4 regions of the Neobacillus sp. DHD-1R genome follow, and region 2 is predicted to be linked to each of the others. Evidence: predicted binding sites of a transcription regulator. Region 2 holds the regulator's gene; each other region holds the start of a gene.

Region 1 (4,222 bases), 1.6 Mb from region 2:
GTAAAAAAGAGATGCAGATTTGCATCTCTTTTGTCTTATGGCCAGTTTTCTTACTTTGAATTTTTATTCTGCCAAGCTTGAGCGTGTCCACAATTAGTGGACATTGCAGAAAAAAACTTGGCTCTACTGATGTTCGATGAGGGAGTTTTCTTTATCCGATTCAGGTATAACCGCGCCTTGGATTTCAAGCTCGCGGACAAGAAGGCGATATTCTTTTATACTAATTTCATTGTGAATGTACGCTTTCTTTGCAAAATCCATTAGTGCATTAACGTCATCAGTGGAATAATCCCGACTTTGATTAAATTTGCTTTTTAATTCACGAATGTCCATTAATAGTTCCTCCTTCATCTTTTTTATATCGTACCATGAAATAGGAGGATTCCTAGTTTTTAAAATATTTAAACTTCAGACAAAATTCCTGTGATTTTGACAATGTAAATCATTTTCAGAGAATCACCATTCATCTCTTGCCTTCATAATGTGTAATAGAGAATTATAAAGAGGAGATGTTTGCCCATGTTTGGTAAAAAAAGACCAAATAACCACTTTCAAAATGGATACTCGGGGCAAATGATGCACCAAGTTCCAGTGGAACCACAATGGAAGCATCAGCAATATATTCAGCGAAATCAACCCATCCCATATCAAATGCAAACCCAGTCAAAGGATTGGATGATGTACCAACAACCAAACCTTTATTATCCGCAAAGTATACAGGGATATGGTCAAACGTATCAACCAGGAATCTTCCCACAAAATATACCAAACCCGAATCCAGGATATTCTCAAAAGGATGCCCAATTCCTTTTTCAAAACCCGCTTCAACCAAAGGATGAAATGGTACAACAACAACCTTATATGCCTATGAATGGATATCCTGTGATGAATCCTTATCCAAAAAACAGTATTATGCCAAAACAACCAGGCGGTGTCCAATCAATTATGAATTCCTTCAAGTCTCAAGACGGATCGGTAGATCTTAATAAAATGGTGAATACGGCCGGCCAAATGATGAATGCTGTAAATCAAGTGTCAACGCTGGTTAAAAGTTTCGGAGGGATTTTTAAAGTATAAAAGGAAAAGACGGCTATTTTATAAGCCGTCTTTTCCTTTATAAGTTATGAAAGTATAAAAATCTTCGAGAATTGTCCAGCTCCAGCGCCCTAGCGGCTAGTGTCCTTCGCTCTCCGCCCTACGATAAGTCAAGCACGAATGCGCCTCCAGCTCTTCGTGTTTCCTTTATCGCGTTTAACGGGCAGTAGATTCTCAACTGCCCGTAAGCAGCCGATCGGTTCAACTAACAATCAGCGAGAAGAACGTTCGCTGATTGAAGTTTCACCTTATCTCAGTTGGAGAGCTCCAGGCCATACGCCGCTGAACAGGGCGCTTCCGCTTTTCTTATGTTAGTCTTCTATTTCAATAATCTTCCCTTTTTCTTGAGGAATACGTATTTGTAATAACCCATCTCGGTACGAAGCCTTTACCTGTTTCTCATTGATAACATGTGGTAGTGAAATCGTTCTTGACGATTGTTGTCGAAGGAATTTCCGACTATACACTTGCGTCTGATCATTTTCCTGAGTTTCTAACTCATTATTTACAACAGTAATAGTTAGATAATTTCCAGTAATGTTTAATTGAATTTGCTCCCGTTTAACACCAGGAAGTTCTGCAGAAATGATATGTTCCTTACCGGTTTCTTCTGTTTCAATTTGAAAGCCTGCACCAGTGGGAAAAGGAGACTTGAAAAAATCATCTATGGTTTGTAAAAACCCTCGAATTGGTTTTTCAGTAAAGAAATCGTTCATTGATTTTACTAATTCACGAAAAGGTTCAGCCATCTGGTTTTTATGGTTATTTTTATCGTTCGGAAACATGGATGACATGATCATTCCCTCTCTTTCCATTATTTTTCTCCATATCATATGCTATGAAATCTAGGTAGGTGCCGTCATAAAATTGCAATAACTTTTTGAACAAATTATTACAATCTTGCATAATGTGATTTGAATCACACTGATTGGTTATGAAAATTTGTACGCTAGAGTAGTAATTAATGGATGGAAAGCGAGGAAGCTATATGTTCTGTTATCAATGTGAACAAACCCCATCAGGCGGTTGTACAGTAATGGGTGTTTGCGGAAAAGATGAAACAATTGCTAGCTTACAAGATACAATTATTTTTGGATTAAAGGGCATTGCTGCCTACCGTACACATGCGAATCAATTAGGTTATACCGATCCCTTTGTTGATTCAACAACACATGAAGCACTTTACTTAACGTTAACCAATTCTAACTTCAATGTTCAGGAACATATTGCTATGGCAATGAAGGTAGGGCAAGCAGCTGTCCGTGTCATGGGTATCCTTGATGAAGCCCATACGAATCGCTTAGGCATTCCCCAGCCAATCCGTGTTAGCCAAAATAAAATTGAAGGCAAGTGTATTGTTGTTACAGGCCATAATCTGTTTGCATTAGAGGAGTTATTGAAACAAACAGAAGGCAATGGTATCAATATTTATACTCATTCTGAAATGCTGCCTGCCCATGGATATCCAGCATTGAAAAAATATGCTCATTTAAAAGGAAACATCGGCAAAGCCTGGTATGACCAACGTCGGCTTTTTGAAAAATTTCCTGGAGCCATTCTTGCAACAACAAACTGTGTCATGCCTATTAAAGGAAAGTACGCTGACAGAATGTTTACATATGAAGTGGCAGGACTCGAAAATGTGGAGAAGATTATCAATGATGATTTTACACCATTAATTCAAAGGGCATTAGAACTTCCTGAAGCAGCGATAGAATCGGATGAAACATTACTCACCGGCTTTCATCATGAAACAGTATTAGGACTTGCCCCAGAAGTAATTGATGCAGTTAAAGCTGGGAAAATTAAACGCTTCTTTGTAATTGCAGGATGTGATGCTCCAGGGCATGGCGGAGATTATTACCGCGAGCTTGCCACTTCACTCCCGCCTGAGACAGTGATTTTAACCACTTCCTGTGGGAAATTCCGCTTTAATGATGTTGACTATGGCGTTGTCCCTGGAACCAATATCCCAAGATATATTGATTTAGGTCAATGCAATAATTCTGGCTCAACGGTAAAAATTGCCTTGGCATTAGCCGACGCGTTTGGCTGTGAAGTGAATGAACTTCCGGTTAGTATTGTATTATCATGGTTTGAGCAAAAGGCAGTAGCCATTCTGTTAGGGCTTTTCAGTTTAGGAATTAAAGATATTCGAATTGGACCGAAGCCTCCTGAATTTATTTCGGAAGGTGTCTTAAATGTTCTTCAAGATACATTTAACCTAAAATTAATTAGCACAGCAAAAGAAGATATGGAAGAGATGCTATTAGGAAGATAAGCATAAACACCGCAGTCGATATCGACTGCGGTGTTATTATTTTTAAAAAAATTTTTGAATATGCAAAAGTCTAGCTTCTGACCCTGGTTTGGCCCAGCATATTTCAAATTATAGTAAATTGATTTCCTCCAAGAGAGCATCAATTTCTAGAATCATGTCGCCTTCATCATCAACTTCAATGATTTCGTCTTTTTTCATTTTCGTAAGTGTTCTGCTAATGGTTTCTCTAGTCGTTCCAATCATATTGGCTAGGTCTCTATTCGTGAATTCGGACTTTAGTAAAATGGTGCCGTCAGTTTGTTCCACTCCATGCTTCTGTGCAAGCCGAATGAGGAGCTTGACGATTTGTTCATACGTATTATTCAGAATTTGTTCTTCTAGACGATTTTGTAAATCAACAATTTTCTCACCAAGTACCTTAAATACTTTGATACAAAGCTCGGGATTTTCAATGAGTACTGTTTCAAATTTCGAAATTGGAACAGCAATGAGGGTAGAAGATTCGAGAACTTCGGCGTATGCAGGGTAATCGCCTTTTCTAAAGAAGCCAACATGTGGAAACATTTCACCCTTTTTAGCTATTGCGACAATTTGTTCCTTACCATTGATGTCACTTTTATAGATTTTAATTTTTCCGTTATAAATAAAATAAACATTTTCCAACGGGTCGCCCTGAAGAAAAACATGACTTTGTTTTTTCCACTCCCTAACGATAGAGATATTCGTAATCTTCGATAATTCAAAATCATTTAATTCACGAAAAAGACTAAATTCGGCTAATACAGTTTTTATTTCTTCAATTTTCATGGAATCACCTTCAAATCCTTATCAGTTACTATCTATTGT
Region 2 (4,222 bases):
TCACTTGTGCCATAGACACGAAAAGCAGAACATTCGACATCATTCACAATCGTTCCTTCGCCACGAATGCTGATTTTATCGTATTGGCCTCCGGGGTAACTTCCTGTGCCATTAATGATAAGGTTTTTGCTATTTCCCATGTTCTTCCCCTCCCTTAAACCTTTCGAATGTCACTAATAACGGCATTTTTATCCTGTGAAAATTCTTTGGTGTATTCTACGACACCTATTTGGCAGTTGGCGCCAATCTTGACTTGATGACCCCGCACGACTTTCGCTTTTGTATTTTCTAGCTCAACGATGTCTCCTTCAATGATGTCCGCTTCTAATTGCGATTTGAAAAAGGATTTAAATAAAGTGCTGAAAAAAGACCCTTTATGCTGCTTGACAATAATGGTTTGACCGCCAATTTCTGTCGCTTTACATTCACCATAAATCTTAATATTAACTTGATCGGCATTTAAGAGCCCGCCAATGGTAAACCGATATTCCCCTTTAAAAAGCTCCGCTTCACAATCATCCTTCACCGCAAAAAGACCTCGAAGATTGATTTCATCACATTTTACTTTTCCACCAACCGTGACTTTGCCTGAAACCTTTAACTGTTTTACATAGAGGTTTTCATCAATCCTTGCCGTTCCTTCAACAGAAAGCTTTTCCGCCTCGATATTCCCATTAAAGCGGGCATTCCCGTTCACTTTGACGGTATCCGCTCCCACATTCCCCTTCATTGTACCTGACCCATTGCACTCAAACGCCGTACACTGCACGTCACTGTTGATCGTTCCTCTACCATTAACCGTTACTAAATGGAAGTGGCCTCCGTTAGACGAACCTAATCCATTAATGACCAAGTCTCCTCTACTTTTCGTATCCATTGCCAGTCTCCTTTATAATAATTTTGCTTTAATTTCTTCCATACACCCCATAAGCGATAGAGACACGATTATTTTTGTTCCCTTTTCAAAATGGAAGTCTTCTGCATTTATCAGTAACAGACAGGATGACACTCCAAGCTTACGAGTAATGATCAAGTCACAGCTTTTTTGCTTAATGAGCTGCTCATTGTCTTTTAACAGCTGAAGCAGCATTTTTCCTTCATCTAAGTTTATATCGCCTGATTCTAAAAGTTTCTCTAATACATATATCTCCAACATGCGTGAAAAATTAAATTTATCGTTGCTGCCTTTATCTTGTTCTAAATAAAAATTCATCACTTCATTCGAAACAATGTTACGTTTTACTAAATCATCTTTGTCTAACTGCATATCACTAATATTAGGTGAAAACATATCTGCTAGTTCATCTAATGACAAATTTTCTTTCATGGTTTGTATCTTGTTAATTCTCTCTAAGATTTTTTCTTTAGGGAAAAAGGTTTCTTGACCCGTAAAGGTTGATTTTCGAATAAACCATTCTTCCGGAATTAAATCTTTACGCTTCCATCTATATAGCTGTCCGTAAGAAATTCCTGCATAATCCAGTAAATCCTTTTTAGATATTAACTCCTCGCTCATGATTGAAAACCCCTTTCTATTTCTAATGTAACATAACACTGTTACGTTGTAAAGTTAGACTTGAGCACAAAAAAAAAGGGCCTGCCCCCCTAACTTCAACATATCGCTGACCTTTTCAATTAGCGATTATAGATTGAATGTTAACATGGGGGTCTGACCCTTTTCTTATTCTTCTATATCTTCTGTCGGATAATGTTTTAAAAAGTAGATCAAGGATTGCAGCTCTACTGCTAAATCAATGTGATGCACCCTAATTGATGCAGGCACATTTAATCTTGCCGGCGTAAAATTTAAGATTGCTTTTACATCTGCATTCACAAGCCGATCCGTAATCATTTGTGCAACGGGCGCAGGAACGGTAAGGATGGCGACCGAGATTTTTTCCTCCGTTAACACATTCTCCAATTCATCCATGTGATACACGGGCACCTCACGGATCTTCGTTCCCATTTTTGCCGGATCCACATCAAAGCCACACTCTATTTTAGTGTTATTATTTTTTAAAAAGTTATAGTTTAAGAAAGCTGTTCCTAGATTTCCGACGCCAATTAATGCAACCTTTGTTAATTCATCTTGATCAAGCGTTTTCCGAAAGAATGTTAAAAGGTAATTGACGTTGTAGCCATAGCCCTTTTTCCCCAAGGCCCCAAAATAGGAAAAATCCCTGCGAATAGTGGCTGAATCTACCTTTACCGCCTCACTTAATTCCGCTGATGATACCCTTTGCTTCCCAGCAGTATGCAGGTTTTTCAAAAACCGATAATAGAGGGGCAGCCGTTTCGCTGTCGCCTGTGGTATCTTTGTCGTTTCGTTACTCATACTCTCCCACACCCCTTCCTTTTATTTAACTTGTTCGCTTCGCTTAAAATCACCGTTCTTACCGCCCGTCTTCTCGACTAAATAAGTCGGTCCAATGACCATGCTTTTATCGACTGCTTTACACATATCATAAACGGTTAAGGCACAGGCAGAAGCAGCTGTGAGCGCTTCCATTTCCACACCTGTATTCCCTTTTGTTTTTACAGCTGCAACTATAGATAATTGGTAGTTCTCATTTTGCCCTTTTTCCCATGAAAAAGAAATATTGATCCCTGTTAATGGAATAGGGTGACACATCGGAATGATGTCCCATGTCTTTTTGGCAGCCATCACCGCTGCAACTTGGGCTACTGCTAAGACATCGCCTTTTTTCATTTCATTGTTCGTTATTTTATCAAAAATTTCTTTGCTAACAGTAATACTAGAATGTGCAAGAGCCGTTCGTGCCGTCTCTGGTTTGTCACTGACATCGACCATTTTTGCTCTGCCCTCTTCATTAAAATGAGTAAATTCAGCCATCAATAAATCCCCCTACCCCAAAATAATACACTATTTTCACTAGTATGTGTGTGAAAGTTTGCACTAAATATACATTTTTTCGCTGATAAAAGAAATCCCGCCAATCGAAAGCCCCGCTTTATTGCCGATGTTCAGGATATACGGTACACTAATTATAGTTAATAGAGGTGAATAAAATGATTTTATTGCAAGTGAATCAACTACAAAAATATTATGGTGCTGACCTTATTTTATCTAATATAAAACTGGAATTACAAACACGGGACCGTGTTGCCCTTGTTGGCCGTAATGGTGCCGGCAAATCAACATTATTGAAGATTATTGCCGGGCATTTGTCACATGATGGCGGCGAGATCATCAAACCCAAAGAAGTGACCATAGGCTATTTAGCTCAGAATACTGGCCTTGAGTCCAATTTATCCATTTGGGATGAAATGTTGACCGTTTTCCAACATCTGTTGTCGATGGAAAAGTCATTGCGGCAGCTGGAGACTAAAATGGCCGATTCTAGTGTATACGAAGACACTGGAAAATACGAGCGAATCTTATCTGAATATGATCAACTTCAAGTGAAGTTTAAAGAGCAGGGAGGCTATCAATACGAAGCCGATATTCGCTCTGTTTTACATGGGTTACATTTTAATGAAAGTTCCTTGATGATTTCAAGTTTAAGCGGCGGGCAAAAAACAAGGCTTGCCTTAGGAAAGCTATTGTTAACCAAACCGGATATTCTAATTTTGGACGAACCGACCAACCATCTTGATATTGAAACTCTTTCCTGGCTTGAGCAATATCTGCAAAGTTATGAAGGGGCCATTTTAATTGTCTCTCATGACCGTTACTTTTTAGACAAAGTCGTCACACAGGTTTACGAGGTATCGCGCAAGCAAATTGGGCGGTTTACAGGTAACTATAGTGCTTACCTTGAACAAAAAGCGGCCAATTATGAACGTGACTTAAAACTTTATGAAAAACAACAGCAAGAGGTCGCTAACCTGCAAGATTTTATTAATCGGAATTTAGCAAGGGCCTCAACGACCAAACGGGCGCAAAGCCGCCGAAAAAAGCTTGAAAAAATGGAGATGATGGATCGGCCACTTGGGGACGAGAAATCGGCTGCATTCTCCTTTGAGATCGAAAAACAAAGTGGTAATGATGTTTTGATGGTAGATTCTTTAGCGATTGGGTATCAAGGGGAAATGGTTTCAGAGGCGATCACTTTCCGGGCGTATAAAGGGGAAAGTATTGCTCTGGTTGGTCCAAATGGAATCGGCAAATCAACGCTATTAAAAACGATTATTAAGAAGCTGCCTGAGTTAAAGGGGACCGTCAAATATGGATCAAACCTTTCGATTGGTTATTATGATC
Region 3 (4,222 bases), 130 kb from region 2:
GCCATAGCGGCAAAATTGTGCACCCACACAGGTTTTAACGGTCCTTAGTGTTTTTCCGTAGGCATAGCCGGATGGCATATCAAGCTCTTCCCACATACTTGGCAGATCCTCTTTTTTGACTCCGAACAAACCAATCCGCTGTCCACCAGTTAATTTTACTAAAGGTACCTTATATTTTTCAGCAACTTCTGCAATTTTTTTCAAATCAACGGCTGTTGTTACTCCGCCATACATTCTTGGAACAACGGAATACGTTCCATCCTTTTGGATGTTCGCGTGCATTTTTTCATTAACTAGACGAGAATCTCGATCATCTTTATATTCATCCATGTGAATCATACCAAGGTAGTAGTTAATGGCCGGACGGCACTTAGAGCAGCCTTCCTCATTGTTCCATTCCAGAACGTTCATGACTTCTTTTACGCTTGTTAAGCCCTTCGTTTTAATTTCCTCTACCAATTCCTCACGGCTTATCGTTGTACATCCGCAAATACTTGTTTTCTGAGCCGCAGCCGCATCGAATTGATCACCAAGTGTATGAGCAAGAATGCTGCTAACCATTGGTTTACAGCGCCCGCACGAACGGCCTGCGTTTGTGCAATGACTGACTTGATCAAGGGTCGTTAACCCTTGGGTCTGAATCGCCTCAACGATCGCTCCTTTTGTCACTCCATTACAGCCACAAACGAGTTCATCATTGGGCATGGAGGCGATATCATCGCTTGCGTTTTCGCCAGAACAAGCTGTTTGAAAAATAGAAACCCCGCTGATATCTTCTTTTTTTGTCAACATTCGATATAATCTAGTACTATCCTTCGTATCACCATAGAGGACAATTCCGACAATGAGATTATTTCTTGTTAAGACGTGTTTGTAAACTCCGTCATATTCATTGTAAATCATAATCGATTTCGTGGAGCCATCTTCAAAAATCTCTCCCGCAGAGAAAAGGTCGACGCCTGCAACTTTCAGCTGCGTGCCGGTAATAGAGCCTTGGTATGGTTCTCCCACACAGCCGCAAATCCGATTCGCCAGCACTTTACCTTGTTCATATAATGGTGCGACTAACCCATAAACAATTTCTCTGTGCTCAGCACATTCACCAACTGCGTAAATGTGCGGAATACTTGTTTCCATAAAATCATTAACCACAATACCGCGATTAACGTAGATTCCGCTGTTTTTTGCAACGGCCGTATTCGACTTAATCCCAATTGCCATGACAACAAGGTCGGCTTCGACTTCAGAGCCATCTTTAAAGCGCAGGCCGGTAACACGTTCATCCCCAAGGATTTCGACGGTTTCCTTTTCCATTAAAAAGTTCATGCCTTGTAATTCTAATTCTGCTTTCAGTAAAGAAGAAGCAATCGGATCAAGCTGACGTTCCATTAAATGGGGCATCAGGTGGACGACATCGACGGTCATTCCCAGGTTTAGTAATCCTCTTGCTGCTTCAAGCCCAAGAAGACCACCGCCAATCACGACTGCTTTTTTATACCGCTCAGATGACTTGATCATCATTTCACAATCTTTTATATCACGAAATCCCGTTACACCGATTTTATCTGCACCTGGTATCGGAAGAATAAAAGAATTTGACCCTGTCGCAATAATTAACTCATCATATTGCACTTCACGACTTTGGTCGCTGATGACCCGTTTTCCATCCACATCGATATTGATAATCGATTCGCCTGTAAATAATTGAATCTGTTTTTCTTTATACCAGTCTAGCGGGTTGATAATAATATCATTAAAGTGGGTGTCGCCTTGGAGAATATTCGATAACTTGATGCGGTTGTAGTTTGGATGTGGCTCTTGTCCAAATATTGTTATTTCAAACTGATCTGGTGCTGTTTTGAGAACTTCTTCTATTGTTCTAACGCCTGCCATTCCATTTCCAATCATCACTAGTTTTTTCATATTTGGGTCTCTCCTATATGTTAAATTGAGATTTATTAAGATAATGAAGGTTTTCTCTATAGTTAAATTGTAATTGGTAGAGTCCCAAAAAATTGTGAGGTACGTCACAAAACGCCAAAACAATGTGAATATCTTCACAATATTGTCAAAATAAAATTACACTTGAACGTTGCCTTAAAAAACTGAAAGGATGTACCGGTGGCTCATAAGCCACGAACGGAACGGAGAGAGATTATTTGTGGATTAAAAAAGGGGGTGAGGTGAGGGGAGTTGATGTTTGATTCGTTTTTCTTCTGTTCGGTCGTTTAGAATCACTGTAACCTACCGGCCTCCTTCTTTTTTCTTGTGTTCGGTCGTTTAAGAACGCGATAAGCGACCGAATTCCTTCTTTTTTCTCAAATTCGGTCAATCACAAACTTGATAACCGACCGGAACCGCGACTCCATCACGAAATCAATCGTTAATAATCTCGACTGATTTTTCCAACTTCCTTAAACACCCTCCAGAAAAGCACAAGCACCCTTTTAGCGGCGTATGGCCTCCTCGGAAAAGCTATCACTTTTCCTTCGTGCGAAGTTATACTTCCGAAGCTTACTCCTATGGAGCTGGACAATTCTCGAAGCTAAAACTATAAATTCTTATATCAAAAAAAAAGGGTGCCTGACACCCTTTTTACGTTACGCAGGTTGTTTATTCTTTTTTAGTGCTGGTTGCATTTTGATTAGGCTGCTGATGATGGGAACAAGGGTGCCGATGAGGGCGACGGGTATAAGTTCCCACCATTCCAATGGTGGTGTGATGAGCAGTCCTGACTGATGAATGGCTAATAAGGCCAGGAAGTAAGCTACGCTCCCTACGAGTCCTGCCAGCCAATTGGTTTTTCTAAATAACAAGAAGACGAGCGGAATTAGGATCAGTGTGATCGGCACGTAGGATGTAGGGTAACCAACCGCTGCAAATATTCCTTTACCGATGAATCTTAATAAAATATAGAGAGCCGCTCCCATGACCGGAATGGTGAAATCACGACAAATTCGAATGGTGAGAATCGTTAACAATGTAACCATTAGGACGGAATAAATTGGGTAAACAAATTCCGGAATGCCGCCGAAAATTTGTGATGCCGGATCCGAGATTAACTCCAGGATTTCTTGTGAGGCGATGGATTTTCCATGGACATACTGATCATAAGAAATCGCACCATTTTCCTGCTGCATATTCGGGAACATCAAGCATTCAAGAAGAAACATTGCGAACCACGTATGCATCGACTTCCAAGTTGGCTTTACATCCCTTGTAAATAAGTAATATCCACGCCAAACTCCAAAAATCATGATATCTGTTCCAATATAATAAATAAAATGAGTTGGACTCCATGTTGTTAAATCAATGCCATAGGCAATATGGTAAGTAAAATCTAACGGAATTCCGATCAGGAACAAGACGTATCCAATTGTAATCAGATTTCTTGAAAACCGATCCATGTGATGGGAGCGCCGCCACTCTTGAATTAACAATATACCTCCCAATGCAAAACCGATTGTATTGACAATATGGGGAATGGAGTATTCCTCAAATAAATATTTAAAGTGGTAGGACGCATCCCAGGCAGACCCAATAAATTTCAATAAAAAAGCTATTACCCATAAACGGTAATATTTCATATTTCATCTCCTCTCAACTCTGATAGTGGTCATTAGTTTATAAGTCGTACACCAGTTAACCCAGCAAGTCAAATGGATCTCCGAAAATCGCTATTAGGATATAATTGATGGCTAAGGCAATGCCAAATATCGTTCCGGCAATGCGTATCTTTTTTTGCGTAAATAATTTATACATAAAAATAATTCCGGCCGTGACAACAAAGACATTACATGTTAAAAATATCCAAAGCAGGCTTTCACTATGCTCGACTGTGGTAACATGGGACAAATATAATGGGATCAAAGGCATATTTCCTCCAGGGATAACTTTTTAGTAAATAGGACTATCGTCCATACATTAAAAAAACCCTTCTTAACTATTAACGAAATATCTTGCTAAAATGTTTCCTTTTTCTCTTGCTTTCTTAATATTATCATAGGTGGTAAGGTGTTTTACATAAAATTCTTGCATTGGTTTTAATAGGTAATGTACAGTAAATGAATGGACTATGGATAGGAAAGGAGATTCCCCTTGAAACATTATTTTATGGTCATCCCTCTTTTGATCACAGTGCTACTTTCTGGTTGTAATTCCATAAAAGTACCGAAATCAACGATGGATCACAAAATGAGTGCTACACCCAGAGATGTGGTGC
Region 4 (4,222 bases), 1.9 Mb from region 2:
ATTACAAACTGTGAATCCACAATTGCAACATCCGGTGTAAGTTGGAAATCAACGAGTGGATATTTAATATTTGCCTTTTTATCAGTTATAACTGAGACAGATGTAACCTCTGATCCAGTACCAGAAGTAGTTGGAATGGCAATGAATTGTGCCTTTCCTCTTAGAGCCGGGAATTTAACCACACGCTTAGTTGGATCAAAGAATTTTTGTGTTAAACTATGAAAATCTGTTTCAGGATGTTCGTAGAATAACCACATTGCTTTTGCCGCATCCATTACAGAACCACCGCCAAGTGCAATAATACAATCTGGCTGCAGCTTTCTCATTCTGTCTGCGCCATCCAAGACCGTTTCAATGCTAGGCTCTGGCTCAATGTCAGAGAAAGTTTCAAATTGAATCTTGTTTTGATTCTTTTTTAGATAATAGAGCACTTTATCGACATAACCATTTTTAAGAGGACTGCCACTTGTCACAATAAAAACTTTAGAAATCCCAGGAATAGAAGCTAGCATTTGAACTGAATTTTTCTCAAAGAAAATTTGTGAGGGAACTTTAAACCATTGTGTAAAGGTTCTCCTTTTAGCTACTTTTTTAATATTCATGAGATTCTGGACTCCTACATTCTGTGACACAGAGTTCCCCCCATATGTTCCACATCCAATTGTCAAGGATGGTAATGATGTGTTATAAATATCTCCGATTGCACCATGGGTTGATGGTGTATTAACCATAATTCGGCCAGCCTTCATTCGGAGAGCGAATATGTCAACTAAACTTTGGTCTGTTGTATGAAGAGCCGCCGAGTGCCCTAGTCCACCATATTCCAAAGTTTCCTCTGCTATTCGTAATCCGTCTGCAAAACTATTAACTTTGTAGCATGCCAAAATTGGGCTTAACTTTTCACATGAAAGTGGATAGTTTGGACCCACTCCATTCAACTCTGTAATTAAAATTTTTGTATGAACAGGTACATTTACTCCTGCCAGTTTCGCAATCTTAGCAGCAGGTAACCCAACGATTAGATGATTAATTGCACCTGTTTTTTCAAAAATGACGACCTTTTCTACCATTCTTTGTTCTTCTTCATTTAAGAAATAACAATTATTTGCAATCATTTCCTGTTTTACTTCCTCGTAAATCTCTTGATCGATAATAAGGGCTTGTTCGGACGCACAGATCATTCCGTTATCAAATGTTTTTGATAGAATAATATCGTTTACAGCCCGTTTGATGTTGGCTGTTTTTTCAATATAACAAGGGACATTACCGGCCCCAACTCCAAGTGCAGGTTTGCCTGAACTATAAGCTGCTTTGACTAAACTTGGTCCCCCCGTTGCTAGAATGAGAGAAATCTTCGGATGTTTCATTAGGTTCTGGAAGGCCTCATGTGATGGAGTCTCAATCCATTGAATGCAATTTTCAGGAGCCCCTGCCTTAATTGCAGCCTCCTTTAGTAATTTAGCGGTTTCAGTACAGCATTTTTGACCAAATTGTGGAAAGGCAAAAATAATTGGATTTCTCGTTTTTAGCGAAATCAAGGATTTGAAGATAACCGTTGATGTTGGATTCGTAATAGGAATGATCCCGGCGATCACACCGACAGGCTCCGCAATTTCCACCATGCCCTCATTCTCATTTTCACTTATTACACCAACCGTTTTCATATCTCTGATATTGTTATAAATGAATTCTGTGGCAAACATATTTTTAAAAACTTTATCTTCATATACGCCTCTTCTTGTTTCCGTAACCGCAAGCTTTGCAAGATGTTTATGATTTTCCAGGGCGGCAAGGGCCATTTGTTTAACGATTTCATTAACCATTTCCTGGTTATAGCACCTGAAATCACCTAGAGCTTTAGCTGCGTTTTTGGCTAATGTATCAATATGCACAGCAACCGCCTGATTTTCTTGTAATACTTTTTCTTTTACAACCATTAGTAATCCCCTCCAGAATCAATTTACTTGCTAAATAGCATGTGTTAATCAAATTCAAGGATTTAGAATAATGAAACGTCACTCCTTAATTTCTTATTGGCTAAAATATATCATGCGGATTCATCGAAAAATGTCGAATTATACGAAAAAATGAATGAGTACCCATTCATTTTTAAATAATTCACAAAATGTTCAAAAATGCTATTAGCATTGATAAATGGGGTTCAGCCCACAACAAAAAAAGATGTCTCATAACAAAGGGTCAGACCCTTTGTTATGAGACATCCGCTTTACTTATGATATCAACCAGTATTTCTTAATCCGGCAGAAATTCCACTAATGGTGAGAAGCACTTCCGTCAATAGTTCATCATTAGGTTCTTCTTGGCTTCGCAATTCTTTAATTAGTTCAACTTGTAAAAAGTTTAACGGATCTACATATGGATTTCGTCTATAGACCGATTCCTTTATATTCGGGGTATGATCGAGTAATTCTTTATCACCCGTTATTCTGAGTAAAATACCTTTTGTCTTTTCATATTCCTCTAGAATATTGGTAAATATCCGGTCGGCAATTGATTGGTCATGTACAAGTAATAAATATTCTTTGGCAGTTGTAATATCCGCCTTCATTAACGCCATGTTAAGATTATCAATCGTCGATTGGAAGAACGGCCATTTTAGATACATTTGCTGTAAAAGCTGAAGATTTTGCTCATTCTTTGCAGCAAAGCTTTCTAAACCAGTACCTGCAGCATACCAGGCAGGTAGCAATTGGCGGCTTTGTGTCCAAGCAAACACCCAAGGAATGGCTCTTAAGTCTTCAAATCTTCCTCTATTTTTCCTGCTCATTGGTCTTGAACCAATGTTTAAGTCTCCAATTTCTTTTAATGGAGTGGCTTCATTAAAGTAAGTCAGGAAATCTGGATCACCAAAAACAAGTGATTGATATTTTCCTAAAGCAATGCTGGATATTTCCTCAATCGCTTCTTCCCATTCTTGTTCACGCAATTGACCATGCTCTTCTTGAGAAACATGTGTGGCTGTTAGAAGCAAGGTGGATGTTGCCTGTTCTAAACTTCGATAGGCAATATCCTCAAGCAAATATCGTGAAGACAATACCTCTCCTTGTTCTGTAATTTTGACACCATCGCCAATGGTTTCAGCTGGTTGAGAAAGTATACTTTTATTTAATGGACCGCCACCGCGCCCCAACGACCCGCCACGACCATGGAAAAATTTTAAGCCAATTTTATACCTTTTCGCCATCTCATGAATTTCGATTTGTGCTTTATACAGTTTCCAGTTAGCTGTTAACGTCCCGCCGTCTTTGCTTCCATCTGAATAACCAAGCATAATTTCCTGCTGATTTCCTAGGATTTGCAAATGATTACGATAAACTGGCATTTTAAAAAGTGTTTCCATAATGGACGGACCAGCAGTTAAATCATCAATGGTTTCAAGGAGCGGAGCAATATTTAAATGACTTTCAAGGGTACCATCTGCATGTAGTCGATAGAGACCAGCTTCCTTTGCGAGAACAAGTACTTCTAATAAGTCACTTGGTGATTTTGTCATGCTGACAAGATACACGGAAATAGACCGCTTGCCAAATTCCTCATGTGCTTCCTTAATCATTTGAAATACTTTGATCATTTCCTGTGTGTCCGATGAATAATCCTCAGTGGATAATAGCAGTGGACGAGGGTCTATTAGGATATTTTGTAAGATCTTAATCTTTTCTGTTTCAGAAAGCTCAGCGTAATTATCAGAAATACGAACCTTTCGCAATATTTCTGTTATAGCTGCTTCATGTTCCCCGCTATGATTCCGAATATCTAGCGTAGCTAAATGGAAACCAAACAATTGGACTTGTCGGATTAGCTTTTGAATGATTTTCAATTCATGTGCTGTCGGATGGTGCTGTTTTAAGCTATTGTTAATCATATTCAAATCAACTAATAATTCATCTGCAGAACGATAACCTAAATCTGATTTGCCGACTTGTCGGACTCGTTCGATGATAACCGCAAAAACTCGACGGTATACCTCTGTTTGATTCGGCCATTTTTTCTCATCTGATAATAATTTATTTTCATTTTCTTTAAGGAATGTAAGAATCTCATCACTTACATTTACCCTTGTTGTGGAATGACTATATCGTTTCATTAAATCCACTAATACATTTTTGTATTTTTTTAAAGCAAGTCTTCGTTGTCTTTGTAACGTTTCCCATGTTATATCATGTGTAACATTGGGGTTTCCATCACGGTCACCGCCAATCCA

Evidence for each region. The regulator Rex, encoded in region 2, represses fermentation and respiration genes when NADH is low (regulators of the CRP and FNR family bind a similar motif). The targets are predictions, from matches to a motif close to TTGTGAAATATTTCACAA.
Region 1: hcp (hydroxylamine reductase) is a predicted target of Rex. The motif match lies at 2,003-2,020, and genes of this name have one in related genera.
Region 3: nirB (nitrite reductase large subunit NirB) is a predicted target of Rex. The motif match lies at 2,046-2,063, and genes of this name have one in related genera.
Region 4: adhE (bifunctional acetaldehyde-CoA/alcohol dehydrogenase) is a predicted target of Rex. The motif match lies at 2,107-2,124, and genes of this name have one in related genera.

Annotation. Positions count from the first base shown of each region.
Region 1 covers NZ_CM173232.1:3,467,542-3,471,763, reverse strand. The annotation lists gene AC3ANL_RS17015 (YppE family protein) at 1-4, shown strand, start outside; gene yppF (YppF family protein) at 124-333, opposite strand; gene AC3ANL_RS17005 (YppG family protein) at 520-1,077, shown strand; gene AC3ANL_RS17000 (Hsp20/alpha crystallin family protein) at 1,407-1,910, opposite strand; gene hcp (hydroxylamine reductase) at 2,084-3,376, shown strand; gene AC3ANL_RS16990 (Crp/Fnr family transcriptional regulator) at 3,485-4,183, opposite strand.
Region 2 covers NZ_CM173232.1:5,105,031-5,109,252, forward strand. The annotation lists gene AC3ANL_RS25080 (cytoplasmic protein) at 1-140, opposite strand, end outside; gene AC3ANL_RS25085 (polymer-forming cytoskeletal protein) at 155-877, opposite strand; gene AC3ANL_RS25090 (YhbD family protein) at 890-1,516, opposite strand; gene AC3ANL_RS25095 (redox-sensing transcriptional repressor Rex) at 1,682-2,335, opposite strand; gene moaC (cyclic pyranopterin monophosphate synthase MoaC) at 2,357-2,854, opposite strand; gene AC3ANL_RS25105 (ABC-F family ATP-binding cassette domain-containing protein) at 3,031-4,222, shown strand, end outside.
Region 3 covers NZ_CM173232.1:4,977,803-4,982,024, forward strand. The annotation lists gene nirB (nitrite reductase large subunit NirB) at 1-1,923, opposite strand, end outside; gene AC3ANL_RS24520 (hypothetical protein) at 2,601-3,587, opposite strand; gene AC3ANL_RS24525 (hypothetical protein) at 3,643-3,870, opposite strand; gene AC3ANL_RS24530 (hypothetical protein) at 4,099-4,222, shown strand, end outside.
Region 4 covers NZ_CM173232.1:1,562,544-1,566,765, reverse strand. The annotation lists gene adhE (bifunctional acetaldehyde-CoA/alcohol dehydrogenase) at 1-1,937, opposite strand, end outside; gene ppc (phosphoenolpyruvate carboxylase) at 2,240-4,222, opposite strand, start outside.